One region of the Leminorella grimontii genome, then DNA from elsewhere that is predicted to be linked to it. Evidence: predicted binding sites of a transcription regulator. Region 1 holds the regulator's gene; each other region holds the start of a gene.
What was found. Region 1 encodes LexA, which represses DNA repair genes until DNA is damaged. Its sites were predicted from a motif close to TNCTGTATGTACATACAGNA; they were not measured.
Positions count from the first base shown of each region.

Region 2: the regulator LexA is predicted to act here: its motif matches at 6,325-6,344, upstream of V8L73_RS07115 (DinI-like family protein).
Region 3: the regulator LexA is predicted to act here: its motif matches at 4,696-4,715, upstream of mutH (DNA mismatch repair endonuclease MutH).

Region 1 is NZ_CP146357.1:504,782-515,406, forward strand. It holds gene plsB (glycerol-3-phosphate 1-O-acyltransferase PlsB) at 1-1,368, opposite strand, end outside; gene V8L73_RS02535 (diacylglycerol kinase) at 1,494-1,868, shown strand; gene V8L73_RS02540 (hypothetical protein) at 1,908-2,306, opposite strand; gene lexA (transcriptional repressor LexA) at 3,048-3,662, shown strand; gene zur (zinc uptake transcriptional repressor Zur) at 3,797-4,252, opposite strand; gene dusA (tRNA dihydrouridine(20/20a) synthase DusA) at 4,497-5,480, shown strand; gene V8L73_RS02560 (aldo/keto reductase) at 5,553-6,524, opposite strand; gene V8L73_RS02565 (MerR family transcriptional regulator) at 6,521-6,898, opposite strand; gene V8L73_RS02570 (YfbM family protein) at 7,031-7,522, opposite strand; gene V8L73_RS02575 (quinone oxidoreductase) at 7,600-8,583, opposite strand; gene V8L73_RS02580 (alpha/beta fold hydrolase) at 8,786-9,859, opposite strand; gene dnaB (replicative DNA helicase) at 10,199-10,625, shown strand, end outside.
Region 2 is NZ_CP146357.1:1,467,149-1,477,773, reverse strand. It holds gene V8L73_RS07160 (hypothetical protein) at 795-1,466, opposite strand; gene V8L73_RS07155 (cobalamin-independent methionine synthase II family protein) at 1,659-2,762, opposite strand; partial or broken gene V8L73_RS07150 (LysR family transcriptional regulator) at 2,938-3,102, opposite strand; partial or broken gene V8L73_RS07145 (NAD(P)H-dependent oxidoreductase) at 3,082-3,465, shown strand; gene V8L73_RS07140 (DUF1328 domain-containing protein) at 3,544-3,702, opposite strand; gene V8L73_RS07135 (CsbD family protein) at 3,832-4,029, opposite strand; gene V8L73_RS07130 (BON domain-containing protein) at 4,053-4,418, opposite strand; gene V8L73_RS07125 (hypothetical protein) at 4,436-4,582, opposite strand; gene V8L73_RS07120 (sigma-54 dependent transcriptional regulator) at 4,823-6,145, opposite strand; gene V8L73_RS07115 (DinI-like family protein) at 6,367-6,609, shown strand; gene gyrA (DNA topoisomerase (ATP-hydrolyzing) subunit A) at 6,696-9,419, opposite strand; gene ubiG (bifunctional 2-polyprenyl-6-hydroxyphenol methylase/3-demethylubiquinol 3-O-methyltransferase UbiG) at 9,588-10,298, shown strand.
Region 3 is NZ_CP146357.1:739,992-750,616, reverse strand. It holds gene V8L73_RS03585 (prepilin peptidase-dependent protein) at 1-293, opposite strand, end outside; gene V8L73_RS03580 (prepilin-type N-terminal cleavage/methylation domain-containing protein) at 287-793, opposite strand; gene V8L73_RS03575 (WG repeat-containing protein) at 922-1,467, opposite strand; gene thyA (thymidylate synthase) at 1,528-2,322, opposite strand; gene lgt (prolipoprotein diacylglyceryl transferase) at 2,355-3,236, opposite strand; gene rppH (RNA pyrophosphohydrolase) at 3,426-3,986, opposite strand; gene mutH (DNA mismatch repair endonuclease MutH) at 4,949-5,647, shown strand; gene lplT (lysophospholipid transporter LplT) at 5,652-6,857, opposite strand; gene aas (bifunctional acyl-ACP--phospholipid O-acyltransferase/long-chain-fatty-acid--ACP ligase) at 6,854-9,010, opposite strand; gene V8L73_RS03540 (hypothetical protein) at 9,393-10,148, opposite strand; gene V8L73_RS03535 (heavy metal translocating P-type ATPase) at 10,240-10,625, opposite strand, start outside.

The DNA.
Region 1 (10,625 bases):
ACGAACCACTTGCCAGAGGTTTTCCTTTTCCTTCGTTGCGCCGCGCAGTTCTTTGGCGTAAGTGCCCACTTCCATTACGTGCTCATAGCCGATATAGACGGGAACAACGGTAATCGGGCGATTGCCGCCCCGCAGCATGGCCTGAATGGTCATCGACAGCGTGCCGGTTTTGGGCTCAAGCAGGCGACCCGTGCGGGAACGTCCGCCCTCCACAAAATATTCAACGGAATAGCCGCGGCTGAACAGCTCGCCCAAATATTCGCGAAAGACGGTGGAGTAGAGTTTGTTGCCTTTAAAGGTTCGACGAATGAAGAACGCGCCAAGGCGACGGAATATCGGCCCGGCAGGCCAAAAGTTAAGGTTGATGCCGGCAGCGATGTGCGGCGGTACCAGCCCCTGATGATAGAGCACGTAGGACAGCAGCAGGTAGTCCATGTGGCTGCGGTGGCTCGGCGCATAAACGATGCCGTGGCCGTCCTGCGCCAGTCTGCGGACGCGCTCGGCGTTGTGGACCTTGATCCCCTGATAGAGGCGGTTCCAGGTCCAGCTCAGTACGCGATCGGTTACGCGCAGCGTTTCGTAAGTAAAGTTGGCGGCTATCTCCTCCATCATCTCGACGGCATTTTGTTTTGCTTTGGAAAGAGGAATTTTTTTGGATGCCGCTTCTTCCTCTACCGCTTTTTCAATCGCTTTAGAGGTCAAGAGCTTGTTGAATAAGTCCTGACGAACGGGAAGCTTCGGACCAGTAGCCGCAAGGCGCAGGCGGGCGAAGTGCATTCGCGCTACGCGGGCCAGCTTCTGGGCGATAGTCTTGTCCGTGCCGTGTTCATCCGCCATGTGGCGCAGCGATACGATGCGGGAGAAGCGAACGAAGCTGTCTCGCCCCAGCCACAGGATGACGAAAAACTTCTGGATGCCGTTAAACAGCCGCAGGCGCGGCGCGTCGTGAGAATCGTGGCCTTCGCGCCCGGGTGAGCGTCCGAACATAACGGAGACCGGCACCATTTGAATATCCAGCTGAGGGTGACTGCGGTGCAGGTCGAGATAGTCATGGAACAGCTTCACCGACTCCTCTTTTGGCGCGTAGTAGCTAAATACCCTCGGGCCATCGTGAATGAACACGTAGCGAGGAAGCAGCTGGCCGTCCATTTCGAATGGTTCCAGCGGATCGGGCAGTTCCTGCGCCAGGCACTGTCCGCGCAGCGTCAGCAGGTCTGCTTTTGAGTTATAGGGCAGAACGTACAGTATCGGGCGCGTGGTATCCAGCCCCAAATCGGCGACGGGATCGGAAGGGATGCATTTGCTACGAACCAACATTTTTATTGGAATATTCAAGAGTTTATAGTAAAGATTTCGCCAACCGGACATATATAATAAGTGCCTCTTACTGAGTGATGAAACGCAAGAATACCAGAACTGTAAGCAATCTGTGATGATGTGATAACGGATAATTGCTAAAATTGATGATAATTTTTTAAGGAGATGGTGGATAAATGAATCAGGCAACGGGATTAACGCGCATAGTAAAAGCGGCAGGATATTCATGGAAGGGGCTGTGCGCTGCGTGGAAACACGAAGCGGCCTTTCGTCAGGAGAGCGTGCTGCTGGTTGCCGCCGTAGCGGTCGCGCTATGGCTGGACGTATCCACAATTGAACGTATTTTACTGATTGGTTCGGTTGCGCTGATGGTGATTTTTGAACTGATAAATAGTGCAATAGAGGCCGTTGTCGATCGCATCGGCACTGAGCGGCATGAGCTTTCCGGTAGGGCGAAAGATATGGGGTCCGCCGCCGTATTAATTACGGGGCTGTTAGCGCTTTTCGCCTGGGGGAGCATTCTTTATCAGCACTTTTGGGGAGGCGCCTGACGCCTAATAGACGGAAGTTTAACTATTTAACGTCTTTGATTATTCCAGCGCGCGTTCACGTCGAGTGGCGATAGTGGCGATATAGGCAAGGCGTGTAAAGCGGCGTTCCTGTTTTATCTGTTCTGCCAGCCATTTATGAAGGGGATGCGTTTCGTCTGATATATAGTAGATTCGTTCGTCTCCCCAAACTTCATAACTAAAGGCGCCTTCTTCGTCTTTGTAGCTAAAGCTGATAACGACGTGAGAGTGAAGCGTTTTCCAATCACAGTGCGGACATGCTGCATTTTCTCGCTTTTTTATTTGCTGATATGGCGTCGAGAGATAAAATCGCCTGCTGCAAACGGTACATTGGCACTCTAACGTTTTGGGATTAATAACGCGTATTCCGTCGCAGTTCTTTTTTCCTGTAATAAATGCACCATAACGGATATATTCCATAACGGCATTCCCCATATTAATTAAACCTATAATTATTTATTACCATGTCGTATTGGTTCATTTATAAAAAATAAATACGGTAACCATGGGAATAAACATATGCCTTTGAAAATTAAGCATAACGCCGCGGTAAAGACCTACTAAAACTTTAATTTTAATAATAAAAAAGGAGGGAGAAAGGGATAAGGCTTTCTCCCATTAAATTGGAAAAGCAGTATTTATTATTACACTAATACAGTTGGAGCATGTAGTCGTGTTTCGTAATTTTGCTACCTTAATAATTCGTTGTCAATTAATTAAGAGGGGGAATTATTTTATTTTGAGAAATAAGTCTCATATAGAGAGAATCTGATGAGTTGTTTTTGTTTTTTTATTTTTTTTGGTTTTTTAGATTGCATTCTTAGTTCTTGTTGATGTTTTTATCTGGCTAATTTGAAATAATGACTCACTTTCTTACATTTCTTCTCCAGATTCAGCCGTCGATACCATCGTAAGCGGCGTTAGCCGAGGCGGATACGGCGTTTTGTATTTCGGAATGCGACGGATTTTTATTCAGCGGTACAAATAATGAACTGAATAATTATCTCTTGCTTCATTTCGTGCCTGAGAACGGCCAGACATTTTTTAATTCTATTTTTCGATACATCTCGTAATTATGCCGTTTAGAGGTTTCCATATGTACAATACCTGTATATACTCACAGCATTACTGTATAAAAAGACAGGCTGAAGGAATCGAGAGATGAAAGCGCTAACCGCCAGGCAGCAACAGATTTATGACATGATTCGCGAGCATATCGGCCAATCCGGCATGCCGCCAACCAGAGCTGAAATTGCCAGAACGCTCGGATTTAAGTCGCCCAATGCTGCTGAAGAGCATCTGAAAGCCATGGCGCGCAAGGGCGTTATTGAAATCGTCACCGGCGCATCCAGAGGCATCAGGCTTCTAATGGAAGAGGTGGAAGAAGCGGGCCTGCCGCTTATTGGCCGCGTGGCTGCGGGAGAGCCTTTGCTTGCTCAGGAACATATTGAAAGCCACTATCGCGTCGATCCGTCGCTGTTTCGTCCACATGCGGACTTTTTGCTGCGGGTAAGCGGAATGTCGATGAAGGACATCGGGATTGTCGACGGCGATCTTCTGGCGGTGCATAAGACCCAGGACGTTCGCAACGGGCAAGTAATCGTTGCGCGCATTGACGATGAGGTGACGGTTAAGCGCCTTAAGAAGCAGGGCAACGTCGTCCACCTTCTGCCGGAGAATGAAGAGTTCGCCCCGATCGTCGTCGATCTGCGCGAACAGAGCTTGACCATTGAAGGCTTGGCCGTTGGCGTTATTCGCAACGGTGACTGGATGTAGCGGATCAAATAGCGTCGCGCCTTGCCGCTATCTCCGGTGAGAATGCTAAGTAAAAAAGCGCCTTATGGCGTTTTTTTACGCCCTGATTTCGGCATCGAAGAAGGATATTGGCTTTATTGTACCAAGCGTAATGGCTATGCGCCGCGCTGGTTACACTGCCCGCAGGTACCGTGCGTTTCAAGCACGCTGTGCTGAATGGTGAAGCTGCTTTCGTCCGCCAGCGTTTTGAGCAACCGATCTATGCCTTCGGCATGGTGCTCAGCGACCAGGCCGCAGCTGTCGCAAATAAACAGTGCGGAAGTATGCAACGGTTCGCCGACGTGGTGGCAAACGACGTAGCTATTGGTGGATTCGATCTTGTGGATGAAGCCCTGTTCGAGTAGAAAGTCGAGCGCACGATAGACCGTCGGCGGCTTTGCCTGAGGCTCTGATTCCCGCAGCAGGTCGAGCAGATCGTAAGCGCTGATAGCGCTCGGCTGTTCAGCCATCAGCTGTAAAACCAACTGACGCTGTGGCGTCAGGCGCACGGCCCGCTGTTCGCACAGCTTTTGCACTTTGGCTAACATTGACGCGACGTTGACTGAGGACATCTCACTTCTCTCCCAATAAACAGAAAGCCGATATTACCACGCCTGAGCGAGAACGCCGAGAGGGAGCTTAATGCACTGTGACTTGCCGGATGTAAATCAATAAACCCGGCGCGCTTTCTTTTACGCTTCGGCATTCTCCCTTTTTACCTGTGATATAATCGCCGACCTTCTATCGCGCTTTCAAATGTGGAAAACGCATTTCGAGCTAACGCAGATTTAAGTTAAGAGAGTGAATCGCATCACGATGGCCAATTTTCCCCCGCACCGCTTTTCCGTTGCTCCTATGTTGGATTGGACTGACCGGCACTGCCGCTACTTCCATCGCCTACTGACGCGCCAGACGCTGCTGTATACCGAAATGGTGACTACGGGCGCCATTCTGTTTGGTAAGGGGGACTATTTAGGCTATAGCCAGGAAGAGCAGCCGGTTGCGCTACAGCTGGGAGGCAGCGATCCTACCGCGCTGGCGGAGTGCGCAGCGCGTGCGCAAGCGCTTGGTTATAGCGAGATTAATTTGAATGCGGGCTGCCCGTCCGATCGCGTTCAAAACGGGCGCTTCGGCGCCTGCCTGATGGCGGAGCCCGAGCTGGTGGCAGACTGCGTCGCGGCGATGAAAGAGGCCGTTAGCGTGCCCGTGACGGTGAAAACGCGAATTGGCATCGACGACAGCGACAGCTACGCCTTTTTGCAGCGCTTTGTTGAGATCGTCTCTGAGCGGGGTGGTTGCCAAAGCTTTACGTTGCACGCGCGTAAAGCGTGGCTGTCGGGGCTTAGTCCAAAAGAGAACCGGGAGATCCCGCCGCTTGACTATGAACGCGTCTATCGCGTCAAACAGGAGCTTCCTCATCTGACTATTGCGATTAACGGCGGCGTAAAAAGTATAGAAGAAGCTAAGGCGCATCTGGAACACGTCGATGGCGTGATGATGGGGCGTGAGGCCTATCAAAATCCGGGCATTTTGGCGCGGGTTGACGCAGAACTGTTTGGCGAAAACGCCGAGCCGCTCTCACCGATTGCGGTCGTTGAAGCGATGTACCCCTATATCGAGAAAGAGCTCTCTAAAGGGACCTACCTTGGCCATATTACCCGACACATGCTGGGCCTGTTTCAGGGCGTGCCCGGCGCACGGCAGTTTCGGCGCTATTTAAGCGAAAATGCCCATAAGGCGGGGGCGGACGTTGAAGTTCTGCGTCAAGCCTTGACGTTTGTTTCGGGAAAGGACGCCTGACGGCGGGGATATCTGAAAGAGAGGCGGCCTTTTGGCCGCCTTTGTCGTTATTATTACGTCGGTATATTCCGCTTACGCGTGGCCGGCAAGCTCTCTGGGGCGGTAAGAGGCCTCAAGCTCTGCTACCTCTTCTGCTGTCAGGGCAACTGACAGCGAAGCGATAGCGTCGTCCAGATGGTGCGGCTTAGAAGCGCCGACAATAGGCGACGTAATTCCCTGCTTGCCGTGAACCCAGGCCATCGCCACCTGTGCCATCGGGATACCGCGGGCTGCTGCGACGCGCTCTACTGCCGCCACGATGGCGTCTTCTTCTTCCTGATGGTTGTACCACGAATGCGCGGGCGCGTCGGTCGTCGCCCGTAGAGTGGCGCTCTTTCTGGAACCCGTCAACACGCCTCGCGCCAGCGGCGACCACGGCGTTACCGCAATGCCCATTTCCCGACACAGGGGCAGCATTTCCCGCTCTTCCTCTCGGTAGATGAGGTTATAGTGGTTCTGCATGGAAACAAAGCGGGCCAACCCGTAGCGCTCCTGTAAATCCAGCATGCGCATAAACTGCCATGCGTGCATGGAAGATGCGCCGATGTAGCGCGCTTTTCCTGAGCGAACGACGGTGTCGAGCGCCTCTATGGTTTCTTCAATCGGCGTTTCAGGGTCGAAGCGGTGGATGATGTAGAGATCGACATGGTCAGTGCCCAGCCGCTTTAGCGAATTGTCTATGCTTGCAAGGATATGCTTACGCGACAGGCCGCGATCGTTCGGATTATCGCTCATCGGGTTAAACACCTTAGTGGCGAGAACGACGTCGTCTCTGGGAACCATCTTAAGCAGCGTATTGCCCAGCACCTCTTCGCTGGCGCCTTTGGAATACATATCTGCCGTGTCAAAAAAGTTAATGCCGAGGTCCAGCGCCTTTTTTATAAAGGGGCGCGTTTGCTCCTCATTTAATACCCATTCTCGCCACTGCGGGCTGCCGTAGGTCATACAGCCCAGGCAGATGGGGGACACCTTAAGACCGGTTGAGCCAAATCGTACGTATTTCATTTGGGATCTCCTGCTGTGTCAGACATAGGGAGAGAGCAATAGCCCTCGATTTTTTTATCTAGTACGGCGAGACAGTTTTCCAGTTCAAGCATGCGGGCGTGGACGTCATCACGATGCGCTTCCAGTAACGCTCTGCGCTCAGCGATGGTCGCGTCACCCAAGACAACAAGCGATACGTAGCGCCGCATTTGGCGAAGGGGCATACCGGTCGTTCTCATTTTGCCGAGAAACTCCAGTCTTTGAAGCGTCACTTCGTCATAGTCACGCTGCCCTCCGGCGTCGCGATAGACCGGCGGTAACAGCCCGATACGTTCATAGTAGCGCAGCGTATGGGGCGTCAGCCCGACCTTTTTTGCTAATGTGCCGATTTTCATAGGATATTGCCTTCTTGCCGCTGGGTTAATGACTCTAAGGGTTAGAGTGCACTCTAAGTCAAGAAAGAATGTGGCTCTTTGTGTGACGGGGTTGCGGCAGGAGAGGGGAAGGCCGCCAGGGCGGCCCTGATATCAGAAGATGGTGACCAGTACGTGGCTGCCGTCTTTCAGACACTGCTGATAAAAGTGAATAAGCTGCTCGAGCGCCTGCTCCAGCTCCTCAAACAGCGAATCTTTATTTTCCGACTGCCAGATGTCCGGATAAATATTTTCTTCATCAAGGGTACGGGGAGAGAATTCGGCCTTAAGCGCCTTTCTGTCGACACCGCTCAGGGCGTTAATAATCTCTTTCAGCTCACCGTTGCCCGTCGCGGCGATGAACGTTTCGTCGTCGATAACGTGAACGCCGACGATGGCATCGCTCAGCGGGTCGCCTTCTAACGGTTCGCTGGCGGATACGCCGGTCAGGATAAAGTGCAGGCCGTCCCACATCTTATCGAGATCCAGCGTCGGATTTTTCTCTTCCAGCATGTCGATTTCGTCAGTTAACGGTTCGTCGCCTAGGTCAATGAGTCGATTAAGCTCGTCTTCACTCACGGCAATATAGCGGGCAAGCATTCCCATAGATTGTGTCTCTCTTTTGGTTTTATAACCGCATGATAAAGCAATGCCGGCGTTTTGACACCGGCACATAAGCAACATTAGGGGATCAGCAGCGAAGAGCCCACGGTTTTTCTACTTTCCAGCGCTTGGTGCGCGCGAACGGCCTCATGAAGTGGAAAACGCTGCTCGGCAGGAACGTCGACGCTAATCGCGCCGCTGGCGATGAGGGAAAATAGCTCATTGGCCGCTCTCTGCAACTGAGCGTGAGTTTTCAAATAGTGGCCCAGTGAGGGGCGAGTTACGTACAGACCGCCCTTTTGATTCAGGATGCCGATGTCTATGCCGGTTACCGGGCCGGACGAGTTGCCGAAGCTGACCATCAGCCCCAACGGGCGTAGGCTGTCGAGTGACGCCGTCCAGGTGGCTTTGCCCACGGAGTCATAGACCACGTTGACCTTTTCTCCGTTCGTCAACGCGGCCACGCGTTCGGCGATGTTTTCTTCCTGATAGTTAATCGTGGCCCAGGCGCCGTCCTTTTTGGCTTGTTCGGCCTTCTGCGCGCTGCCCACGGTGCCGATAAGCTTCACGCCCAGCGCTTTCGCCCACTGACAGGCGATGCGGCCAACGCCGCCTGCGGCGGCATGGAACAAAATGACTTCGCCGGGCTTGACGTGGTAGGTCATATACAGCAGGTAGTAAACGGTGAGCCCTTTAAGGAACGAGGCGGCGGCCTGTTCATAGGAGATGGACTTGGGCAGCGTAACGACCTTGTCCGCCGGCGCGTTGTGAATCGTGCTGTAAGCGCCCAGCGCCGCCTGAGCGTACACGACGCGATCGCCCGGCTTAAGGTGTTCCACTCCGCGTCCGATTTTGACCACGACGCCTGCCGCTTCGGTGCCGAGGCCGCTGGGCAGGCGAGGTACGGGATAGAGGCCGCTGCGAATGTAGGTATCAATATAGTTGATGCCGATTGCGCGGTTTTCTATTTGTACTTCGCCGTCAGCCGGGTCTGCAGGTGTAAATTCAACGACGTTCAACGCTTGTGGGCCGCCGTGTTGGCTGAATTCAATACGCGTTGCCATGTGAACTCCTTATGGTTGTCTGTTCGCTATAAGAGCTGGCGGGGATGTGTTTTCAGCATCGACGGGAGGTGGCGCTCGTGATGGCTGCGTTTTACCTTCACAGCGTTTGTAAACGCTGGCTTATTTAGTATATGCGCTGACGGTGTCGCTATGGCGACGCGGGTTTGCCCGCGCCGCGTTTTTCACCTTTTACTCAAGGCGATTACGGTTTTAACAGCTTCTGCTGCTTAAGCCAGTCAAACGTCATCTGTGCCAGCTCGTCAGAGTTATTGTCCATCATCAGCAGATGGGTGTTTCCCTTAACGCCTCTGGCCGGCAGATCGATATACTCAACGGAACCGCCCGCGTTTTTTACCGCCGTTAAATACTTCTCTACGTTGGCCCGATAAGTGCTCCACAGCGGGCTTTCGGCAATATAATCTCCCCAGAATACCAAGAATTTGACGTCCTTGACCTGCGCTACGTCGACTTTTTCCGGATCGGGTGCGCCGGAAGGCTCTAAAAGCACCAGCGCCTTGAAGCGGCTCGGTTCATTTTGCGCCGTTGTCAGCGCGAAGGCGGCTCCCTGACTGTGGACGACCAAAATGCTGGGGCCGACTTTATCAATCAGCTGCCGGTAGGCGGCCAGCGTCATAGTGTTGCTGGTTGTCCAGCGTGCGACGCTCTGTTTCCAGAATTGGTCCCAGTAGGCAACGGGAAAACGCTCGCCCTGATAGGCGACTCGCTGGGCCGGTTCGCTGTGATAACCGTCGGCGGGGCCGATGCGAAACATATTCCAACCGGCGTTTTGTGTACGGTGCTCCGGTTCGCTCTTGACGATTTCCGGATATCTGGCCCAGGATGAACGCCCGCGCTCGACGGCGTCGGATACATAGGTATCAAATCCTGCGCGCAGAAAGAATGCGTGCCAGCCGGGCTGACCGTCCGGTTTAGTTTCCCAGGTTACGCCTGTCATACCGCCGCCGTGCCAAAACATCATCGGGTAGTTGGAAACGGGGTTGGCCTGAAGCATGTACTGTACATACATTTGCCCAACCTGATAGTCGCCGTTGGGATCGGATTTTCTCACAGGGCCGCCGGCGACGGCCTGCACCTCTTTTACCGGCAGGCCGGACAGCGTCACCCGTTCGCCGCCGATGTGGAAACTGCCGACGTCTTTAAGTCGGATCTCTTTAGGCTGCGCGTGGCAGGTATTCGCGAAAGTAAAAAGCAGAGGAATGGAAAACAAACTTTTAATTACTCCACCGGGCGTTAACTTTATGATGGATAGAGGCATAAGGCCTTCCTTGTTGTTAATTATCGGTCGTTCAATGGTGGTGCCATGGTGCGCATACAACCGCGCATCGGGTAGGATAAAGTTTGTTTGTGCGAGATAAAATAAGACGACTATTCAATAAGATATTTTTGTGAACCAGTCTGCATTATTTTTTATTAAATAATAACTCAACAATCTTTTGGGTCGGATATACCAAGACGATGCCGCATCGGCGGCGTTTGTGGAGCAAAACGCCGTCAGTAGGGATGAGCAGAACCCTACGCAACGGTGTCGATTAGGGCTAAGAGAGGGTATACTCTGCGTTTTCACTGATAATGAATTTTATGCGGCGTTTTCACTATGGCAGGAAATAAACCCTTCAACAAACCGGCTGAATCTCGCGATCGTCAGATTGAAGGCGTGAAAATGCCTCCCCATTCTCTGGAGGCCGAACAGTCCGTCCTCGGCGGCCTGATGCTGGATAACGAACGCTGGGACAACGTGGCCGAGCGCGTCACGTCGGGCGACTTTTACAGCCGCCCGCACCGCGTTATTTTTACCGAAATGCAGAGGCTGCTAGAGCAGGGAAATCCGATTGACCTGATTACCCTGTCCGAATCTTTGGAGCAGAAGGGCGAGCTGGATCAGGTGGGCGGCTTCGCCTATTTGGCGGAACTGTCGAAGAATACGCCCAGCGCGGCGAACATCGGCGCCTATGCCGACATCGTTCGCGAACGCGCGGTCGTGCGGGATATGATCTCGGTTGCTAATGAAATCGCCGACGCCG
Region 2 (10,625 bases), 960 kb from region 1:
GACCGCCTTGTTCTTTTAAATTTAATTGCGTTGCTTTTCTTTTTACTCAGTAAATTAACACAAATAAAGTGAAAAAATCTAACCACTCAGAAATGAAATCACACTGTTTTATAGAATCAATAAAGAATATAATAAGCGACCTTAATTTAATAGATTCATTACGCGTAGAATAAAAATGCTTTTACCTAGTAAAAATATAGTATATGAAGAAAAAACACACTAATAGGACTTGTTGACCCCCTAAAAATAGTACATTCCTTTTTGACTAATTTTCTTTTATTTTTATACCAAAGAACAGACCAGTCACAGAACTAGAAATAGCGGTTGCTACTATACCGATGCTAGTTCCTGTGAATTTCAAACCGTAATGTAAGCTCTAAAAAACACCACCATTAATAGTGATAATTAAGAAATTCAAAAGACACTTATTAACAAAAATATTATTAAATTTTACTTAGAAAGGACATATGTCCTTTTTTATGATGGCACTCTGCATCCCGGTGATGCATTGAGACGGTATTCTGACAAAGTTAAATCAAATAACCATTTACTTTTATGACGATTTATCAGCCAATAGCATATTGCCCAAAGTATCACTGGTACATCCTCATCGGTCACCACAAGTATTAGTGTAACATCATAGAAAGGATAGAAATAATCTGTTAGTGGGAGATTGGAGTAAAGTGATACTACGTCAAAAGTAGTACACATTTAAGAGGGCATAAAAACGATAGAGGCGGCCAATATTGGCCGCCAGTTATATTTTATAGTCGTTTAACTAAATGTCAGTTTGATTAGTTAAAATTACCAAGTAATTTATATGTTATGCTTTGATTCGTAGCTTCAATAACTTCAAGACGAGCGCCTTTATAGCCAATTAACCTTGACGCAGATAAATCATACTCGACATCATTATTAAAGGCCGGTCTAGCCATATTATTAGATAACTCCCTATAACCAATATTAATTTTATTACCAACCCTACCGTTATAGAGTAATGTTTGTTGAAAGCTACTATCACTAGAAACCGATAGTGATATTTTTTCAAATGGCATATTGTCTGCACATGTAGAAATATTAAAAGCAGTAATGACACAAAGAGTTTTTGTATCTTTTTTTACCATTACAGCCTGCCATGGATCAGCAAGAAATGACTTATCAATAATAGCCGAATCAGCACCACCAGTTGGCAAGTAGAACTCACTGTTTTCATCTTCACCTCTCTTAGCCAAAAAGCCAGGCATAATGCTATAAGCCATCCCAATTTTAGCCAAAGCAGTAACTTTTATTCCCTCATATTGACTTACCGTCCCCTGCCTCACCAATTCATCACCAACAAAAGCCGTATTAACACTACCTACGGATGGTTTACTGACAAACTCAGTTTTTGGAACATAATTGTATGTAGGGGATGTACATCCAGTTAAAAGAACTGATACCAAACAGCCAAAAACTATCTTTTTCATTTTTATGCCCTTTTTAAGTTTGTCTCCCCATCATATCAACAAGAACTTAGGCAATCACCTGTCAGAACTAACAGAGGTACCAATACGCCGCATTTTAAGTAACTACGCGGCTCTGATTACAGAGCCGCGATTGCAGGGATCGAGTAAATAGCGCGATTTACGTCTTTTCGCCTTCTGTCGAAAAAGACCTTCTCACCACACTTCAGCGGCGACCTCGGCCACCAGCCGTACCTTATGCCACTGCTGTTCTTCGCTCAGCGTGTTTCCCTCTTCCGTTGAGGCAAAGCCGCACTGAGGGCTTAAGCAAATTTGGCTCAGAGGGACATACTGCGATGCCTCCCTTAGTCGGGCCTTAATGCTCTGCGGATTTTCCAGCTCGCCGTTTTTTGTCGTAATCAGGCCCAGGACAACCTGCTGCTTTCCCGGTCGAATAAAGCGCAGCGGCGAGAAGTCACCGGAGCGATCGTTATCGTATTCAAGGAAGAAAGCGTCGACGTTAACCGTACCGAACAGCACTTCCGCCACCGGCTCATAGCCGCCTTCGGAGATCCAGCGCGAACGGAAATTACCGCGGCAAACGTGCAAACCTACCGTAAGATCTTCCGGCTTTCCCTCCAGCGCCTTATTCAGCACGCGGGCGTAAATTCGGGTCAACTCGTCCGGATCTTCCCCCCTTGCACGAACCTCAGCCCGCTGTTCTTCGGAGCACAGGTAAGCCCAAACGGTATCATCCAACTGCAGGTAACGACAGCCCACATCATAAAATGCGCGGATCGCATCTCGCCACGTCGTTGCCAAATCATCAAAATAGTCGCTCAGGTCGGGGTAAACCGAACGATCGATAGCCGCAGAGCCGCCACGAAAGTGCAGCACGCTGGGGCTGGGAATGGTCATTTTGGGCTGGGCGTTACCGCTGACGCTTTTCAGAAAGAGAAAGTCCTTCAGCATCGGGGGGTTGCCGAATGCGACCTTACCGGTTATCCGCACGCTTTGGGCCTTGGTCTGAACGCCCTTAAACTGAATGCCGCGTTCGGCACCGTATAGCTCTACGCCCTCCAGGCCAGCAAAGAAATCAAGATGCCACCACGCGCGGCGAAACTCGCCGTCGGTTACCACGTGAAGGCCACAGGCGCACTGCTTCTCAACCAAAATCCGAATAGCGTCATCCTCAACTTGGCGCAGCGCTGCGGCGTCAATTTCTCCGCGAGAAAACCGCTCGCGGGCCTCTTTTATCGCGTCCGGTCTCAGAAAACTGCCGACGATGTCGGCGCGGTAGGGGGCGGTATGTCGCTGCATGAGCTATCTCCATTTGATTCGCAATTTAAAATAGACGGCCAAACGTCCGGATAGCTAATTATTGACATGCAGGCCACTGTCTGGCAAATGAGGAAATTTCACGGGGCATGAAAAAAATTCATGTTGCTGAATTTTTCCAATCGCTTAGAGAAGCAAAAGGCCTTAAAACCAAGGGTTAAACCACACCGGCAATAAACTCTCTCAGCCACTGGTGTGCAGGATCCCTATGCAAACGTTCATGCCACAGCATCAGCATTTCCATAGGGGGAACCTCAACCGGCGGCTCATAGGTTACAAGGTTTGGGATATCCGCAGCTAATCGGATACGCACTGGGGCGACGGCGTTATGAAGGGAAAGCGCGCCATGTTGCTCGTCACCGTCGGCGGCTGGGAACCCCACTACAGCGCCAGAGGCATTAACGGCCCTATGGACGACCTCCTGTTTCCCATACACCACGGCGTTCTTTGGTATCCGGGATTCGACGTTCTCCCTCCGTCAGTTATCTATCGGACGGGAAAAATGGACCCAAAAAGAATGGCCCATATTCAGGACGAACTGGGCCAAAAGCTGGATAATTTATGGAACATACCCCCCATCGCATTTCGGCGACAAAACGATGGGGACTACGTCATTCCCAGCTTAACCTTAAGTGCCAACATCATGCCAGAGCAATCCGGGTTTTCGATACATATCGACGCCTAGGCCAATCCCACGCAGCTATCAAAAATCGGGGCGTTCGGCTTTTTGCTTAAGCCCCTTGATAGCCAAGCAAATCGGAAATCAGCGCCGCAGCCCCGCAAATAGCGCGACGACAAACAGGGCAAGGAAGACAAAAAAGAGAATCTTTGCAATCCCCACCGCCCCGGTGGCGATGCCGCCAAAGCCAAACGCGGCGGCAACTAGGGCAATGACAAAAAACAGCAGGGCGTAATAAAGCATATGAATTCCCCCGTAATATCCACTCTGCACAAGATCAAGTGATACGTCGTGATGAAACGTCGCCTAGAGAAAGGCAATAAGCACAGCGGCTTATTGCCCTCCTCTTTGCTCACCGAAGAGAGACGCGTACTAGTTACGCGTTTCCCACTCTTTAATCTGCTTTTCGGCCTCGTCTTTAGAGATGCCGTAACTTTCCTGTATTCTTCCGACCAGTTGCTCCCGCCGCCCGGCAATTTGGTCAAGCTCGTCGTCGGTCAGCTTTCCCCACTTCTCCTTAACGGCGCCCTTCAACTGTTTCCAATTGCCTTCCACAATATCCCAGTTCATAGATTACCCTCTGTAACCGCTCGCTATGGTTGAATGGTGACGGCGTTATTAAATGATTCAACGCCCTTTACGCCACTTACGGCGCGCCCTATTGCCTCTTTATCGCGCACGCTTTTCACGGTCCCTGTAACGATGACGTTGCCATTATGGCTGTCAACGTTGAGCTTCAACGTTTTCAGCCCCGCCTCACCGGCCAATGCGCTTTTCACTTTGGCCGTCAGCCCGGCGTCGTCAATAAAGCTATCGTCGCTATTTTTCTTCGTCTCTTTCGTCGTCTGAGCGCTTTCGCCGAACGGATTCTTTTCCGACTCGGCAGCCTGTACCCACAGGACGAAGCCGGAAAAAAATACTACCGCCAGCACGTTAGATACTACGTTTATCGTTTTCATCGCTGCCTCCATCCGCCTCACGGCTTTTCCCGTTTTTTATCGTTACACGCCTCTTCCTTCTCCCGCAGCTGAGCACCCATTTCGTCGTCTCTCCTTCTCTCTTTCTCATCCTGAAACGTCTCGTTTTGACAATCTTCAGGCATCGGCCTTTTTGTCTGAGTCATGGTTTCCTCCTCGAATAAGCCTAAGAAATAGAATCAATTCATCGCAGCGTCGTTTTCAAAAACGCCGCCGCGCCTCTACCATTAAGCAACGGGCGTGCCAACGCGTAGGGAGAAGACATATCCAAAAGGATATTTGCGTATCACGCTATTTATTAAGGGAAAACAAAAAAGAGCTATTTAAGGGGGAAAACAAAGCTCAGCGAGAAAGGAACGCGCTTTTTACCGATCTTCCGGTAAATTTTACCGACGTTCGCCGCCGTCAGGCCCAGTACCATATTTTTTTAAGCGGTTGTAGAGCGTCTTGAGGCTCACCCCCAGCGCCGCAGCGGTTTTCTCTCTGTGCCCGTGAAAACGTTCAAGCGTCGCAAAAATAAGCTCTCGCTCGGCGTCAATTAGCAGGCGCTTATCCGGCTCCTGAAAAGCCTGTACCCACCACTCGCTGCCGATGCTATCGCCGCGGCTCATGATAAATCCACGCTGTACCGCGTTACGCAGTTCACGAACGTTACCTGGCCAGTCATAGTCACACATTTGAATAATCGTGGAGGGCAGAAAGCGCTTCGTGCGCCCTTCCCGCTTACAGACCTGCTGAAGAAAATGCTCTGCCAAAATCGGTATATCTTCACGCCGTTCGCGCAGCGGGGGCAGTTGAATGGGGAAAACGTTCAGGCGATAATACAGATCCTCCCGCAGCTTCCCTGAAGCGACCGCCTTTTCAGGCTGTGCGTTCGTCGCGGCGATAATGCGCGCATCAACGTCGCGAAGGCCGGACGAACCGACGCGCATAAAGCTTCCCGTTTCCAGCACCCGTAGAAACTTTACCTGCAGCTCGCTCGACATCTCCGTCACTTCGTCCAGAAAAAGCGTTCCGCCATTGGCCTGCTCAAACAGTCCCCGGCGCAGGGAGTCCGCGCCGGTAAAGCTTCCCTTTTCGTGGCCAAACAGTTCGCTTTCTACCAATTGTGCAGAGATTGCGCCACAGTTTATCGGAATAAAGCCCTGCTGAGCGCGAGCGCTCAAGGTGTGAATAGTCTGGGCAACCTGCTCTTTACCCGTACCGCTTTCGCCAACGATAAGGACCGTCGCATTCGTTGGCGCAACGCAGGCAATTTGTTCATAGACGTGACGCATCAAAGGAGAGCGCCCATAAAGCGAACCGAAGCGATCGCACGTCCTCATCTTCGCGGCGCCGTTTCTAGCCCTATCGGCCGATCTTGCCGTACGTTTGACCTGAGACAGAAGGCCTCGCAGCTGCTGTTCACCCACTGCCTCAATGCGATTCTCAGGGCCGTTAATATGTATCGCTCTCAGCGTTGACCCGGTAGCAGCATGATCCGTAAGCATAATAACGCTGGCGCTTCTCAGCAAAGAAAAGTCAATGTGCTGGCCGTGCAGCATATTCATATCAAAAAATATGACAGACGGGCATTCTCGCTTGATGCATCGTTCGACGTCACAAACGTTCTTCACAACGCATACCGAAAGCCCCTCATGGGCGACCAGAGGAGTGATTTTTCCAGAAAAAACGGAACGGCTTTCTTTCACGATAAGGACATCAGGCATGTTTATACCTCCGTTTAAGTGATTCTATCCCCCTAAAAAATTTGAAAAATTCTATTTAACAAAGTAATGCATAATACAAAGCAAACTAGTAACGCATTGCAACTATAAGTTTATGTAATTTTCCCAATATCCGCAAAAATGAGTAATAAAGGACGTTTGCCTTATTTTTCGGCTTAATATACTATATAAATATACAGTATTTTTTAATCTCGAGGTCAATCATGCAGGTTGAAATCTCTATACGCAAAGAAGACGTTCTCCCTAACGGAGCCGAAGCCGCGCTGAAGGAAGAGCTGGAAAAGCGGCTGTTTTGCCATTTTGCCGACGTGCGCGTCAGAGTGCGGCGCGGCAGCGCTAATGACATTACGGTTCTAGGTGGAATGAAGTCGGATAAGGAGCTGGTGAGCGAAATCCTTCAGCAAACCTGGGAAAGCGCCGACGATTGGTTTGATGCCTATCAGTAGCGGACCGCATTGTCTTACGCACTCCATGTAAAAGAAAAGCCGACGCTTTCGCATCGGCTTTTTCTATTCACTGACGGTAAGGCGGCTTACTCTTCGTCAGAAGACGATACCGTATCGGTATCCCCCTCCAGCGCCTCTTCGTCACAGACGTTTTCGTCATCCTCTTCCGCATCGGCAACCCGCTGCAGGCCAACGACGCGCTCGTCTTCCGCCGTACGGATAATCGTTACGCCCTGAGCATTACGGCCCACGACGCTGACTTCCGCCACGCGCGTACGAACCAGCGTACCGGCGTCAGTGATAAGCATGATTTGGTCGCAGGCATCGACCTGCACTGCGCCGACTACCTGACCGTTGCGCTCGCTCACCTTGATGGAGATAACCCCCTTGGTGCCGCGCGACTTGGTCGGATAGCTGCTCAGGCTGGTGCGCTTGCCGAAACCGTTTTCCGTCACCGTCAGAATATCGCCGATGCCGCTGGAGGTGGCTTCCTCTACGCCGTCATCGTCGTCATCTTCCGGCAGGTCGTCGTTAACCAGCGCTTCGTCGTCCTCCAGCGCCTCATCGCCCGCTACCTGCGGCTTGTCGCTGCCGTAAGGAACGATAAGTGAAACCACCTTGTCGCCGTCGGCCAGACGGATACCGCGAACGCCGGCAGCGGTGCGGCCCATGGAGCGAACCGCCGCCTCAGAGAAGCGAACCACTTTACCCATAGCGGAGAACAGCATGACTTCGTTGGAACCGCCGGTGACGTCAACACCGATCAGCTCGTCGCCGTCATTCAGCGTGATAGCGATAATGCCCGCGCTGCGCGGACGGCTGAATTCGGTCAACTGGGTCTTCTTCACGGTACCGTTGGCGGTCGCCATAAAGACGTTGCGGCCCTCTTCATATTCGCGAACCGGCAGAATGGCGGTAATGCGCTCATCCTGTTCCAGCGGCAGAATGTTGATGATGGGTCGACCGCGAGCGCCGCGGCTTGCCTCAGGCAGCTGATACACTTTCAGCCAGTACAGGCGGCCGCGGCTGGAGAAGCACAGAATAGTATCGTGCGTATTGGCCACCAGCAGGCGTTCGATAAAGTCTTCTTCTTTAATGCGCGCAGCCGATTTACCCTTGCCGCCACGACGCTGAGCCTCGTAGTCGGACAGCGGCTGGTACTTGACATAGCCCTGATGGGACAGCGTCACAACCACGTTCTCCTGCTCGATCAGGTCTTCGATATTGATATCGGCGGTGTTGGCGGTGATTTCGGTACGACGAGGATCGTTGTACTGATCGCGAATAGCCGTCAGCTCTTCGCGGATCACCTCCATCAGGCGCTCCGGACTTTCCAGAATCAGAATCAGCGCTGCGATTTGAACCAGCAGCTCTTTGTATTCGTCCAGCAGCTTTTCGTGCTCTAAGCCAGTCAGGCGGTGCAAACGCAGCTCAAGGATCGCCTGGGCCTGCTGTTCGGTCAGGTAGTACTGACCGTCGCGAATGCCGTATTCAGGCTCCAGCCATTCAGGGCGAGCGGCGTCGTCGCCGGCGCGCTCAAGCATTGCGGCTACGTTACCCAACTCCCAAGGCCGAGCCAGCAGCGCGACTTTCGCTTCAGCAGCGGTTGCCGCGGCGCGAATCAGCTCAATGATCGGATCGATGTTGGCCAGCGCAATCGCTAGACCTTCAAGGATATGGGCGCGTTCGCGGGCTTTGCGCAGTTCAAAGATGGTGCGGCGAGTAACAACTTCGCGGCGGTGGCGAATAAACGCCTCCAGCATGTCCTTCAGGCCCAGCAGCTTCGGCTGGCCGTTGTGCAGCGCCACCATGTTGATGCCGAACGTCACCTGCAGCTGAGTTTGTGAATAAAGGTTATTCAGCACCACTTCAGCGACCGCGTCGCGCTTGGTTTCAATCACGATACGCATACCGTCCTTATCGGACTCGTCGCGCAGCGCGCTGATGCCTTCAACCTTCTTATCCTTCACCAACTCGGCAATTTTCTCAATCAGGCGCGCTTTGTTGACCTGATAGGGAATTTCATGAACGATGATGGTTTCTTTACCGCTCTTCTCATCGGTTTCGATTTCGGCGCGAGCGCGAAGATAAATCTTGCCGCGGCCGGTGCGGTAGGCCTCTTCAATGCCGCGACGACCGTTGATGATCGCCGCCGTCGGGAAGTCCGGCCCCGGGATGTGCTCCATCAGCCCTTCAAGGGTGATGTTCTCATCGTCGATATAGGCCAGACAGCCGTTAATCACTTCAACCAGGTTATGAGGCGGAATGTTGGTCGCCATGCCCACGGCGATGCCGGAGGAGCCGTTAACCAGCAGGTTGGGAACGCGGGTCGGCAGCACGGTCGGGATCTGCTCGGTGCCGTCATAGTTCGGCCCGAAGTCGACGGTCTCTTTATCCAGATCCGCCAGCAGGTCGTGCGCCATGCGCGACATGCGAATTTCGGTATAACGCATCGCCGCCGCGGAGTCGCCGTCGATGGAACCGAAGTTCCCCTGACCGTCGACCAGCATATAGCGCAGAGAAAAAGGCTGCGCCATACGGACGATGGTGTCATACACCGCGCTGTCGCCGTGAGGGTGATATTTACCGATAACGTCGCCGACAACGCGCGCTGATTTCTTATAAGGTTTGTTCCAATCGTTGCCGAGCACGCTCATCGCATACAGTACGCGACGGTGTACCGGCTTAAGTCCATCTCGAACGTCCGGCAGCGCGCGTCCGACAATAACGGACATCGCGTAGTCGAGGTACGACGTTCTTAGTTCGTCCTCGATATTTACCGGCATTATCTCTCTGGCAAGGTCGCTCATGAAGCCGCTATCCCTCTAATTTATTAGCCTCGAAAAGGTGCAAAATTATATCACATCCCGCAGGGGGTTTCTAATATTCCCCATTTTTCCTCTCTGCACAGCCTAACTCCCCTCCGCGGGAAATTGCGGGTATACTGTCGGCCCCATAGTTTATTCAGGTATCGAGTCATGAGCGCCACAGAAAACGTCGACCGTAACGAGATAGCCAAGTTTGAAGCCATGGCTTCACGCTGGTGGGATCTTGACGGTGAATTTAAGCCGCTGCATCAGATCAACCCGCTGCGTCTGGACTACATTCAAAGTCGCGCTGACGGTCTGTTCGGCAAACGCGTGCTCGACGTCGGCTGCGGCGGCGGCATTCTGGCCGAAAGCATGGCGAAGGAAGGCGCAAAGGTCACCGGCCTCGATATGGGCTCTGAGCCGCTGTCCGTCGCTCGCCTGCACGCTCTTGAGAGCGGCGTAGAGGTGGAATATATCCAGCAGACGGTAGAAAGCCTCGCCCAGGAGCGCTCCGGTCAGTATGACGTCGTTACCTGTATGGAAATGCTGGAGCACGTCCCCAATCCGGCGTCGGTGGTTAACGCCTGCGCTCTGCTGGTCAAACCCGGCGGACAGGTCTTCTTCTCCACCATCAACCGTAACGCCAAGGCCTGGCTGATGCTGGTAGTAGGCGCCGAATACGTGATGCGAATGGTGCCCAAGGGTACCCACGATGCCGACAAGTTTATCAAACCCTCAGAGCTTATCGACTGGGTTAGCCACACGCCGTTGCGTGAGAAGCACATCATCGGGCTACACTATAATCCACTGCGCCAAAGCTTCTGGCTGGGGCCTAACGTTGACGTTAACTATATGTTACATTGCGAACGGGAAGAGTAAGGCTTCAGGCCGCCGGAAAAAACCGGCGGTCAACGCGTTAGTACTCTCTGTAGAACAAAAAGACAATTCATTTTTTTACTAAAATTCAGCATTTTTTTATCACTTTTATAGCGCGCGAAGAACTTACAGTGATACGGTGACTTAGCCCATTTATCCCAAAGGTTATCCACAGCTTTTCCCTTTTTTGTTCACTTGCAAACGCCCCCTAATAACACTATCTTGTAGCTTATTGCTATTAGCCCCCCTATATATTGTGTTTTGTCGCCAGCGTCGGAATCTCCCGCTGAGCGATGGTTGGTGTCTTGAACGTTTTGAAAGACACACTTT
Region 3 (10,625 bases), 240 kb from region 1:
TAGCTCAGAAGCACGCAGGCCTTCACGTCGCCGGAGGGCGACGTGACAATCTTGACCATCTCATCGCTTCGCAGCGTCGTTGAGGCAAACAGATAGCCCGCGCGGCGAAGATCTTTCTCCACGGTTTGCAAAACCTGCCCCAGCGCCTGCTCCAACCGGTAGGCCCGATACTGCATCAGACTCTGGCGCTGGAACGTCGGTAACAGCGACATAGTGCCAGACAGCAGCAGCCCGCTAATCAGCATGGCGATCAGCATTTCGGGCAGGGAAAAACCTCGCTGAGCGGCTAGCATCGGGGAAGCCCCGCCAGGTCGTTGTTACTTTCAGCGCAGCGACGCAGGCGACCGGTAGCGGATAGCACAATCCTTACCCTTCCCGCCTTTCCCTGCACGACGATATGCCCCGCCCCCGCCGTATTGCGTACGCCGTAAAAACCAAGGCCCAATTCGGACTGCTGTAGCTCAAGCCGCATCCCCTCCATCGGCAGGCGATAAATAGGGCCGCGGGCAGAAAAGCAGTCCGCTGCTCCCTGGGGCCGGGAGGCTATCAGGCAGTCCCTGTCGCGCTCTTTGCCTATTCGCAGCAGGAGGGTTTCATTACGCCAGTGCGCCGCCTGCTGAAGCCGGGACATAAAGGCCAGCAGCTCCGCGCTGGCCTGCTCCAACGCGGCCCGCTGTCGGTAGCTTTGCCAGCTTTGAACGCTGCCGGTCGCTAAAATCGCCATTACGCTTATTGCAAGCAAAAGCTCGATAAGCGACAGGCCGCACTGGTCGGTGTGTTGTCGTGTTTTCATGGCCGCATGCTAAACGGGCCCAGTGAAAGCGAACAGGGAGAGAAAAAAGAAGTGGAAACGACGCTGATAAGAAAAGGTGTAATGCGCCGAGCGTTACATCAAACTGCGGCGCAAATAGAATAATACGCTTACTGAGCGGGAACCGGCGGCTCGACTTTCCGCCCCTGCCTGTCAATATAGTTTTCCTGACGGCAGGAAACGACCGTATGTTCGCCGTCCGGTATCGATTCGCAGTCCATGCCGACTCTTGCCAGCCCGTTTTCAAACGGCCAGGCAAAGTCATACTGCGGCTCAATCACCGGCTCCAGTCGTTGGTTAAAGAAGCCGACCTTGCCGTTGACGATACCGCGGGTCAGCCCTTCCTCAAAATAGTCGGGGCCGTTGTCAAACAAGAGCACTTCGAGGCTGCTTCCATCGGGCTTAACGTAAAAAACCCGGCGATCAATAAAGAATCCGGCCAGACCGTTGTCGCCATAGTCGGCCTGCGCCAGAGCGCGAGAGGAGAAGCGAAACGTCTTGCCATCTGGCGCCGCACAGGCGCTATCGTCAATTAGCCCTTGCTCGCTGGAACCATACAAACAGCTTAACGAATAGGAGGGTGAAGAAACACCGCAGCCTGCGGCCATCAACCCGACCAGCAGCAAAAGAACAACTTTCAAACGTGCGATTCTCATCCTGAGCGCCTTTTCCCACATCAGATGTAAAAAGCCCGCCGACAGGGGCGGGCATAAAAATTAAATCGCCACCGGCGCTTTGATCGCCGGATGCGGATCGTAGCCCGTAATTTCAAAGTCTTCGAACCGATAGTCGAAGATGGACTCCGGCTTACGCTTGATCTCAAGCTTCGGCAGCGGACGCGGCTCGCGGCTCAGCTGAAGGTGCGTTTGTTCCATGTGGTTCATATACAGGTGCGTATCGCCGCCGGTCCAGACAAAGTCGCCGACTTCCAGATCGCACTGCTGGGCCATCATGTGTACTAAAAGCGCGTAGCTGGCGATGTTGAACGGTAGCCCCAAAAACACGTCGCAGGAGCGCTGATACAGCTGGCAGGAGAGCCTGCCGTCGGCGACGTAAAACTGGAAGAACGCGTGGCAGGGCGCCAGCGCCATCTCGGACAGCTCTCCCACGTTCCAGGCGGAAACGATGATCCGGCGCGAATCCGGATCGCGTTTTAGCTGCTCCACCGCCGCGGAAATCTGGTCTATCTGACGACCGTCAGCCGCGCCCCACGAGCGCCACTGCTTGCCGTATACCGGCCCCAAATCGCCGTTTTCGTCAGCCCATTCGTCCCAGATAGTGACGTTATTGTCGCGCAGGTAGCCGACGTTGGTGTCGCCCTTTAGAAACCACAGCAGCTCGTGAATGATTGAGCGCAGGTGACAGCGCTTGGTGGTCACCAGCGGGAAACCTTCCTGCAGGTTAAAGCGCATCTGATGGCCGAAAATAGAGCGCGTTCCCGTACCGGTACGGTCGGATTTTGGCGTTCCCTCGTCGAGGATTTTTTGCATTAATTCTAAATATTGTTTCATCGTAACCTCGTCACCTTAAAATTCCTCATCGATCACGCTTTTTGCCGTTTTTCCTGCGGCTTCGGGCGGCGGTAGGCCCAAACCATCATCAGTACGCCAATCAGGATCATCGGCAGCGAAAGCAGCTGCCCCATGCTGAACAGGCCAAACAGCCCCAGTTGGGCGTCCGGCTGGCGGAAAAATTCAATGATAAAACGGAACGTCCCGTAACCAATCAAAAACAGCCCCGAGACGCTGCCCGCCGGGCGCGCCTTGCGGATAAACAGATTCAGAAGCAGGAACAGTACGACGCCTTCCAGGCACATTTCATACAGCTGCGACATGTGGCGAGGCAGCATTCCGTCCTGCATGTAGGGGAGCCACTGCGGGTTTTGTTCAACAAACAGCTGGTCGGCGACGCGCGCCGTCGGGAAGCGCATCGCCCACTGGAAATCGGTAACGCGTCCCCAAAGTTCGCCGTTGATAAAGTTGCCCAGTCGGCCAACGCCGAGCCCGAAGGGGATCAGCGGCGCCATGAAATCGGACACCTGGAAGAACGTGCGCTTGGTGCGACGCGCAAACCACAGCATCGCTACGATGACGCCCATCAGGCCGCCGTGGAAGGACATGCCGCCCTCCCAGACTTTAAACAGGTAAAGCGGATTAGCGACAAAGTCGGGAAAGCTGTAGAACAGCACGTAGCCAACGCGGCCGCCGACGAATACTCCCAAAAAGCCCGCATACAGCACGCTTTCCACTTCGTCCTTCGTCCAGCCGCTGTTTGGCCGCCCGGCGCGGCGCTTGGCTAGCCAGAGGGCAAACACGAAGCCTATCAGGTACATCATGCCGTACCAGCGCAGCGACAAAGGCAGCGTGGGTTCTAAAGAGAAGATAACCGGATCGAATTTAGGAAATTCCAGAAAGCTAGAGTTCATCACTCACCACAGTACATATCACGTTGAATTGAGAACGGACAGCGCCGTTGATTACGCGCTTAAAAAACCGCGCAATCATAGCATAGCCAAACGCGTTTGGTTCGCAGAAAAAGGCCGCTTTACACTCATTTACGCCCCGTATATCGGGGAGTGAAAATGGATAGCCCCACGATTAAGTGGGGCTAATGACTATCTATCACCGCCGGTGCGTTCACCCTTCCTACGCTTCGGGTACGGCGAATTCGACTTTTGCGGTCGGGTTTCCTGCTTTTCCTGCATCGCCAAAACGATGGGAGAAAACTCTTTCATGACGCGACGATAAACGTCACGTTTGAACGAAACGACCTGTCGAACCGGATACCAATAACTCACCCAGCGCCAGCCGTCGAACTCCGGCGTGCTGCTGCGCTGCATGTTGATATCGGCTTCACTGCTTATCAGCTGTAGTAAAAACCACTTCTGCTTCTGACCAATACAAACGGGCTTAGTGTCCCAACGCACCAAACGTTTAGGTAACTTATATCGTAACCAGTTACGCGTACAGCCAAGGACCTTGACGTCTTTACGACTCAGTCCCACTTCTTCAAAAAGCTCGCGATACATGGCCTGCTCCGGAGATTCCCCCGCGTTGATGCCGCCTTGAGGAAACTGCCATGAGTGTTGACCAAATCGCCTGGCCCACAATACCTGTCCCTGCTTATTACAAATTACGATACCAACATTCGGGCGGTAGCCATCATCATCGATCACCGGACTACCTCAGAGCATAAATTCTTTATAGATAGGTTGATTGTTTCATACTAGGCTGTGTCCCGCAACTGTACACGGTGGCGACGCTGAGCCAAAAGGGCGTAATCAAGGCGGAGCGCGCAGGGCATAGTGAGCCTATGCCCAAGTGCGACAACGCAGGGTACGCCCTTTTGGCACTCGTCCCGAAGGGCTGGGGTCCTTTTTACGCAGCGCTGCGTTACTCACGGCTTATTTGGGCCCGCCAAACCTCACCGCTCGCGCCTTGCTCTGCGTAAAAATGACCGCCAGCGCCATCCGCGTACAGTTGCGGGACACAGCCTAAACGGTGCGGTAAACCTCTGGGTGAGATTCCCTTATCAATACGCTTGCTGAGTATAACTTGACATTTGGAATTAAGTTATAAACAGCCTAAAGCCACATTACCCTACTTTATGCACCTTTACTGTGGATATCTATGTGAAGAACCCGATAACAATATGGGTAGAAATCAGAACCCCCAGAGAATTGATCCTGCATTGAAATTGAAATAATTCAATATAAATCAGGTTAATATAAATAACCAACAGGCAAAAAACGGATCTAAAATGTGATGCAGATCCCTAGGCGAGATCGCCATGAACAAAAAATAGCCTCCGTCGACTTTATCCACAGACAGTGATAAAAAGTTAACCAAAATGCGGTTTGATACGCAAAAAAACCCCGAAGTCAATGCTGTAAATGAAAACAGTAGTCATCTTTTTGTGAGTTATCCAAGATATCTGTGGATAACATAGTGTAAGATCCTGTTCACTGTCGGTGGCTTATTGACGATCCGTTCAGCCATAGTGGAAGGCGAAACGGGCCAAAAATAAAAAATTATGATATAAACCATAGCGTTAATTTGTTTCTTAACGCTATGAAAAATGACTTACAAGCGCGCCCCTTGGGCTGTATAAATTTAGAACAGATAAACGGATCCCTAAATGTCCTATACGGTAACGCCCCTTCCTATGCCAGAAAGCGAGCAGGAGCTCTATCAGCGAGCGCTGGCGCTGGCCGGATATACGATGAAAGCGCTGGCGGACGCCGTAGGGTTGCCGATCCCTAAAGATCTAAAGCGGGATAAGGGATGGGTTGGCATGATGCTGGAACACTATTTAGGCGCCAGCGCCGGCAGCAAGCCCGAACAGGACTTTCCTCATCTGGGCATAGAACTGAAGACGATCCCGGTAAGCGCGCAGGGCAATCCGCTGGAAACGACCTTCGTATGCGTCGCTCCCTTGACCGGCAACAGCGGGGTGACTTGGGAAAGCAGCCACCTTCGTAGGAAGCTTCAGCGGGTGCTGTGGGTGCCGGTAGAGGGAGAAAGAAGCATTCCTTTAGCCGAGCGGCGCATCGGCACTGCCCTGCTGTGGAGCCCGGACGAAGAAGAGGAAACCAAACTCAAGCGCGACTGGGAGGAGCTGATGGACCTCATCGTGCTGGGGAAGGTAGAAACCATCACCGCCCGGCACGGAGAAGTGCTGCAAATCCGCCCCAAGGCCGCCAACGCGCGGGCGTTGACGGATGCGATCGGCGAGTTTGGCCAGCCGATTATGACGCTCCCGCGCGGCTTCTATCTGAAAAAAGCCTTTACGCGGGCGCTGCTGGCCAAACACTTTAACCTGCCGCTGTCTGAATAAGAGGCTACTTCTTCCGCGCTCTCGCCAATTGTACAAGCCACAGGCCGCCGATTGACACCGCCAGCAGGCCGCCAAAAACGCAGCCTATCGCCACAACGGGCATACCGGCTTTCACCGCCAGCGTGTACAGGCCGAGCATCAGCAGCATGGCGGTATTTTCACCAAAGTTTTGCACCGCCACCGCATTACCCGCGCCGACGGTTTGCTTTCCCCGATCCTGTAACAGCGTATTGAGCGGAACGATAAAGAACCCACCAAAAATGCCGATAACAACAAGGATCGCATAGGAGAGCGCCAGGCTGCCCTGCAGTACGAAAACCACCACGCCGACGCCCAACAGTACCCCTGCAGGAATACAGCGGCTCACGGTTTTTAACGTGATCCACTTGGCCGCGGCCGCTGCGCCGATAACGATGCCTACCGCCACCATAGCGTTTAGCAGCGTCGGCGTAAGCAGTCCTTCGATGCCTAACGCGACAGGAACCCAGAGGATCAGCAGGAAGCGGAGCGTGATCCCCGCCCCCCAGAACAGGCTGGTGCCCACCAGCGACATTCTCGTTCCCTGATCTCGCCAGAGCACCACAATCGCGTTGGCGAAGTTCGCCACCATCTCTTTAAGATTCCAGCGGGCGCCCGGTCTGGCTGGCTGTAGCTTCGGAATATAAAAGTTGGCGGCGACGGCGCCGGCATAGACGATGCAGCATACCGTCAGCGCGATATAAGGGCTGATGTCCACCAGCCAGCCGCCGACCAAAGAGCCGGTGAGGATCGCCGCCAGCGTAGAAGACTCAATCAGGCCGTTGGCCTTCACCAACTGATCGCCGTGGGTCAGCTCGCCAAGGATGCCGTACTTGGCGGGAGAATAGGCGGTTGCGCCAATGCCTACCAGCAGGTAGCCAAAGAACGGATCGAGGCCGGCGAAAATGATCCCCGCGCCGATAAGCTTAACGGCGTTGGCGAACATCATCACCCGCCCCTTCGAGAAGCTGTCGGCAACCTGCCCTACAAACGGCGCCAGCACCACGTAGGCGACAATAAACAGCATCTGGAGCACCGAGTGGCTCCAAAGCGGGTAGGTCTTTTGAATCAAAACGCCTAATGTCGCAAAAAACAGCGCGCTGTCGCCAAAGGCCGATAAAAACTGGGCGCTGGTTACCGCCACCATGCCCCTGCTCAGCAGCGGCTTGGGCGTTACGTCGATCGTCGTCATTCGGACTCCGCAGGCGCTTCGGCCAGTTTACGCAAGGAGACAAAATCCGGCTTGCCGCTGCCCAAAAGCGGGAGCGACTTTAAGGTCCGAATATCGCGAGGAACGGCCAGCCCCGGCAGCCCCAGCTCCTGGGCGGCTCGCGATAGCGCATCGCGAGGCAGCTCGGCAGCGGTGGTAAACAATACGAGAGATTCTCCCTTTGCCACGTCGCTTTTCACCGTTGCGGCATGCTCGGCATTTGGCGCCACCTTTTTGGCTATCGCTTCTACGCTTTCCAGCGATACCATCTCGCCGGCGATTTTAGCAAAGCGCTTCACGCGGCCTTTAATCGTGCAGAAGCCTTCACTATCAAAAGAGACGATGTCGCCGGTGTCGTACCAGCCGACTTCCAGCTCGCCCCGCTCATTTTCTGCCGCAGGCTGCTCCAGCACGCCGGGGTTTTCCACCCGCAGATAGCCTTTCATGATGTTTGGCCCCCTCACCTGCAGGCGGCCGCCCTCTTCAATCCCCGGAACTGAGATCAGGCGGGATTCGATGCCCGGCAGCAGTCGCCCTACGGTCTGAGATTTGGACGCCATCGGAACGTTAATCGCCAGCACCGGCGCGCATTCGGTCACGCCGTAGCCTTCCAGAATGCGAATGCCGAACTTCTCCTGCCACAGCTCGCGCGTAGCGCTCGAAAGCTTCTCCGCCCCGGCCACTACGTAGCGCAGGCGAGCGAAGTCGTACGGATGGGCAAAGCGCGCATAGTTGTTGAGAAACGTCGGCGTGCCGAACATCACGTTGCAGTTCTGATCGTAGATCACTTCCGGCACGATGCGATAGTGCAGCGGGCTTGGGTAAAGGAAAATGCGGCTGCCGGTAACAATCGGCGCCAGCAGCCCCGCAGTCAGGCCGAAGGCGTGGAACAGGGGCAGCGCCGACATAAATTTGTCCTGCGGCGAGAAGTCCGCCACGGTGCGGATCTGCTCCACGTTAGCCAGCAGGCTGCTGTGGGTGTGTACTACGCCCTTCGGATTGCCCTCTGAACCAGACGTAAACAGGATAATGGCCGCGTCGTCCGGCTTTTGCGGCGCCATTGCGCAGCGCGGCATCAGCAGGTGCTTTAACACCCAAAGCTTGTCATCACGGGTCACCGTGTCCTTCAGGTCTTCGAGAAAATACCAGGTCGCGCCCTTTACCTGTTCTGCAAGGTGCGTCAGATTGGCTTTTTCCAAAAACTGGCGCGACGCCACGATGGTTTTTATCTGCGCGCCCTTAAGCGCGCTCTCCAGCCCGTTAACGCCGGCGGTATAGTTCAGCATGGCGGGTACGCGGCCGCACAGTGAGGTGCCGAAAATGGTCGCAGCGGTAATCGTCGCGTTGGGTAAAAGCAGGCCGACCGTTTCTCCCGGCGCGGTTAAACGAGAAATAATGCGGCTAACGCCCAGCGACTTTTTCAAAAGCGAGCGATAGGAGTCCTCTTTCAGGCCGATATCGGTAATGCAGGGCTTGCTGCCGCCGTAGCGGCAGGTTGCTTCAACCAGCGCTTCATACAGCGTTCTCGGACTGCGGGTCGCCATGCGGGCGTCCATCATGATTTGATGCATCCGCTCGCCGGCCAGCCTGCGGCGCTCGGCGGCTCGTCCGCCTTCCGGCATCGGGATCGTCGTCGCAGGCAAAATATGAATGTTGACCTGTGGAAACAGGCGCCGCTTAAAAATGCCCTTCAGGCGGCTAAAGAAGCTCAGCTCCAGGCCGTCTATCCAGATAGGGATAATCGTCGCCTGCGACTTCGCCGCCACAAAGGCCGCGCCGTCGTAAATCTTCATCAGCGAGCCGGTCACCGTGATGCGGCCTTCGGGGAAAATCACGATCGGCCTGCCGTGTTCAATCTGGCGGACCAGCGTTTTAATCGCCATCGGCTTGGTTGGATCCAGCGGCACAAAGTCCACCAGCGGTTCCATCATTCGCAGAAACCAGCGGTCGGTCATGCTGGTGTAAATAGCAAACACCGGCTTTACCGGCAAAAACAGCCCCAGCAGGACGCCGTCGATAAAAGAAAGGTGGTTGGGGGTTATCAGCAGGCGCTGATGATTGAAACCGTTAAGATCGCCCGTCACGCGTACGCGAAAGCACGTTCGAGCAATAAACCGAAGAACCTTGTAAATCATGACTATCTCCCTATCACAGCGCAGTATGCGTTGATACATCCCTTTCACCGATAAGACAAGTGAATTATTACGCCGTTCATTACCTTACGGTTAACCGAACAAAAAACCGGCGCCCAGCTCAGGTAAAAAAAAACCTACGCATCCGCGTAGGTCGGTGTAATCCAGTAAATGGTTCCGACGTCGCCGCCGGATATTCACCAATAAATACCTCTGGGATCTAAAATCTAGTTCAAGCGCTAAATTCCAGCCACTGCCAAAACGCTACATTGCCCGACAAAGTGTAACCAAGCGTGAAATTATTATCATTTCACCTATTTTTCCTACACAACTCGATTAAAAATCGCTCGTAATCAGTATGAAGCAAGTTTTTCATCAATAGGCATCACTGCGTAAACCGTTTATAAATTTCTTCAGCGGCGGCCTGATAGGCTTGAGACTTCAGCTCCATAATTTGCTTGGCGTCTTTTGAGTCGCGGTTATAGCGGCCACTGAGGCTGCTGTTCTCGAATACCGGCGGGGTGAAGGTTGTCCAACGCCCGCTGGCGACGTCGATAAGCGCGATGCGCAGAACGATGCGCATATGCTGCGTTTCATCCGGTAAAACGCCGCCGACAAACGGCACCCAGGAAACCACCTTGGTAGCCTCGTTTTCAGAGCCGCTCTCCAGCTGGCCCCAGTACACCAGGATCTTATCCTGACCGCCGTTGGCCGCCGTCAGGCGCAGCAGCCTGGGGTAGTCAACCGAAGCCGCGTTGTCTGTCGTTTGGCCGTAGCGATAGCCGCTGTCGGGAGGGATGCCGGAGTAAAGCGCGACGGAATAGTGCTGCGCCAGCGCCTGTTGCATTTCAACGTCGGGCGTCATTGCGCCGGACTGAATAAGCAAAATGGAAGAGCTTTTGGGCAGGCGGAAATCCTGCCGCGCGCTGCTCAGGGCCTTCTGGATGTCATCATCGCTGATAGCTTTGCTTTTAGGCGCGGCCCCCAGAACGTCGCTGTCCTTAAGCTCGCCGGAGTAAAAGGCGTTACCGCCGCGCCCGCCGGACTGCGAAATAGAGCGAGTTGAACAGCCTGAAAGCACCAGCGCGCCCAACACGACGGCCAACAGGATCCGGCCCCTTCCCGAAAAAATACGTTTCATAACAGATATCCCTAATTCCATGTTGTATTTGTCCGAAAGATATCAGGGCTGGATAAAAAATCACCGCCGTTTACGCTTATTTACTCGGTGGCTACCTGCGGGCAGACAGCGAGCGCAGCAGAACGCCGATCGTCGTCCCGTTATGCAGCAGCGCGCTCAGCGTTGGAGAAAGTTTTCCCATCGCCGCCGCCAGCATAATGCCGCTGTTGACCCATTCGGTAACCTTGATGTTGCTGTTCACCAAACGCATCGCCTGTACGGACAGCTCTCTGGCCGTGGCCACGCCGTGCAGGGAATCTCGCATCAGCACCGCATCCGCCGCCTGTTGAGCGAGTTCCGTACTTTGGTTCATCGCCATGCCGATATCGGCCTGAGTCAACGCCGGGGCGTCGTTTACGCCGTCGCCGACGAACAGCACGCGGCATCCCCGTTCCTGAAGAGTCTGCACCACCTCGACCTTGCTTTCCGGCGTTGCTT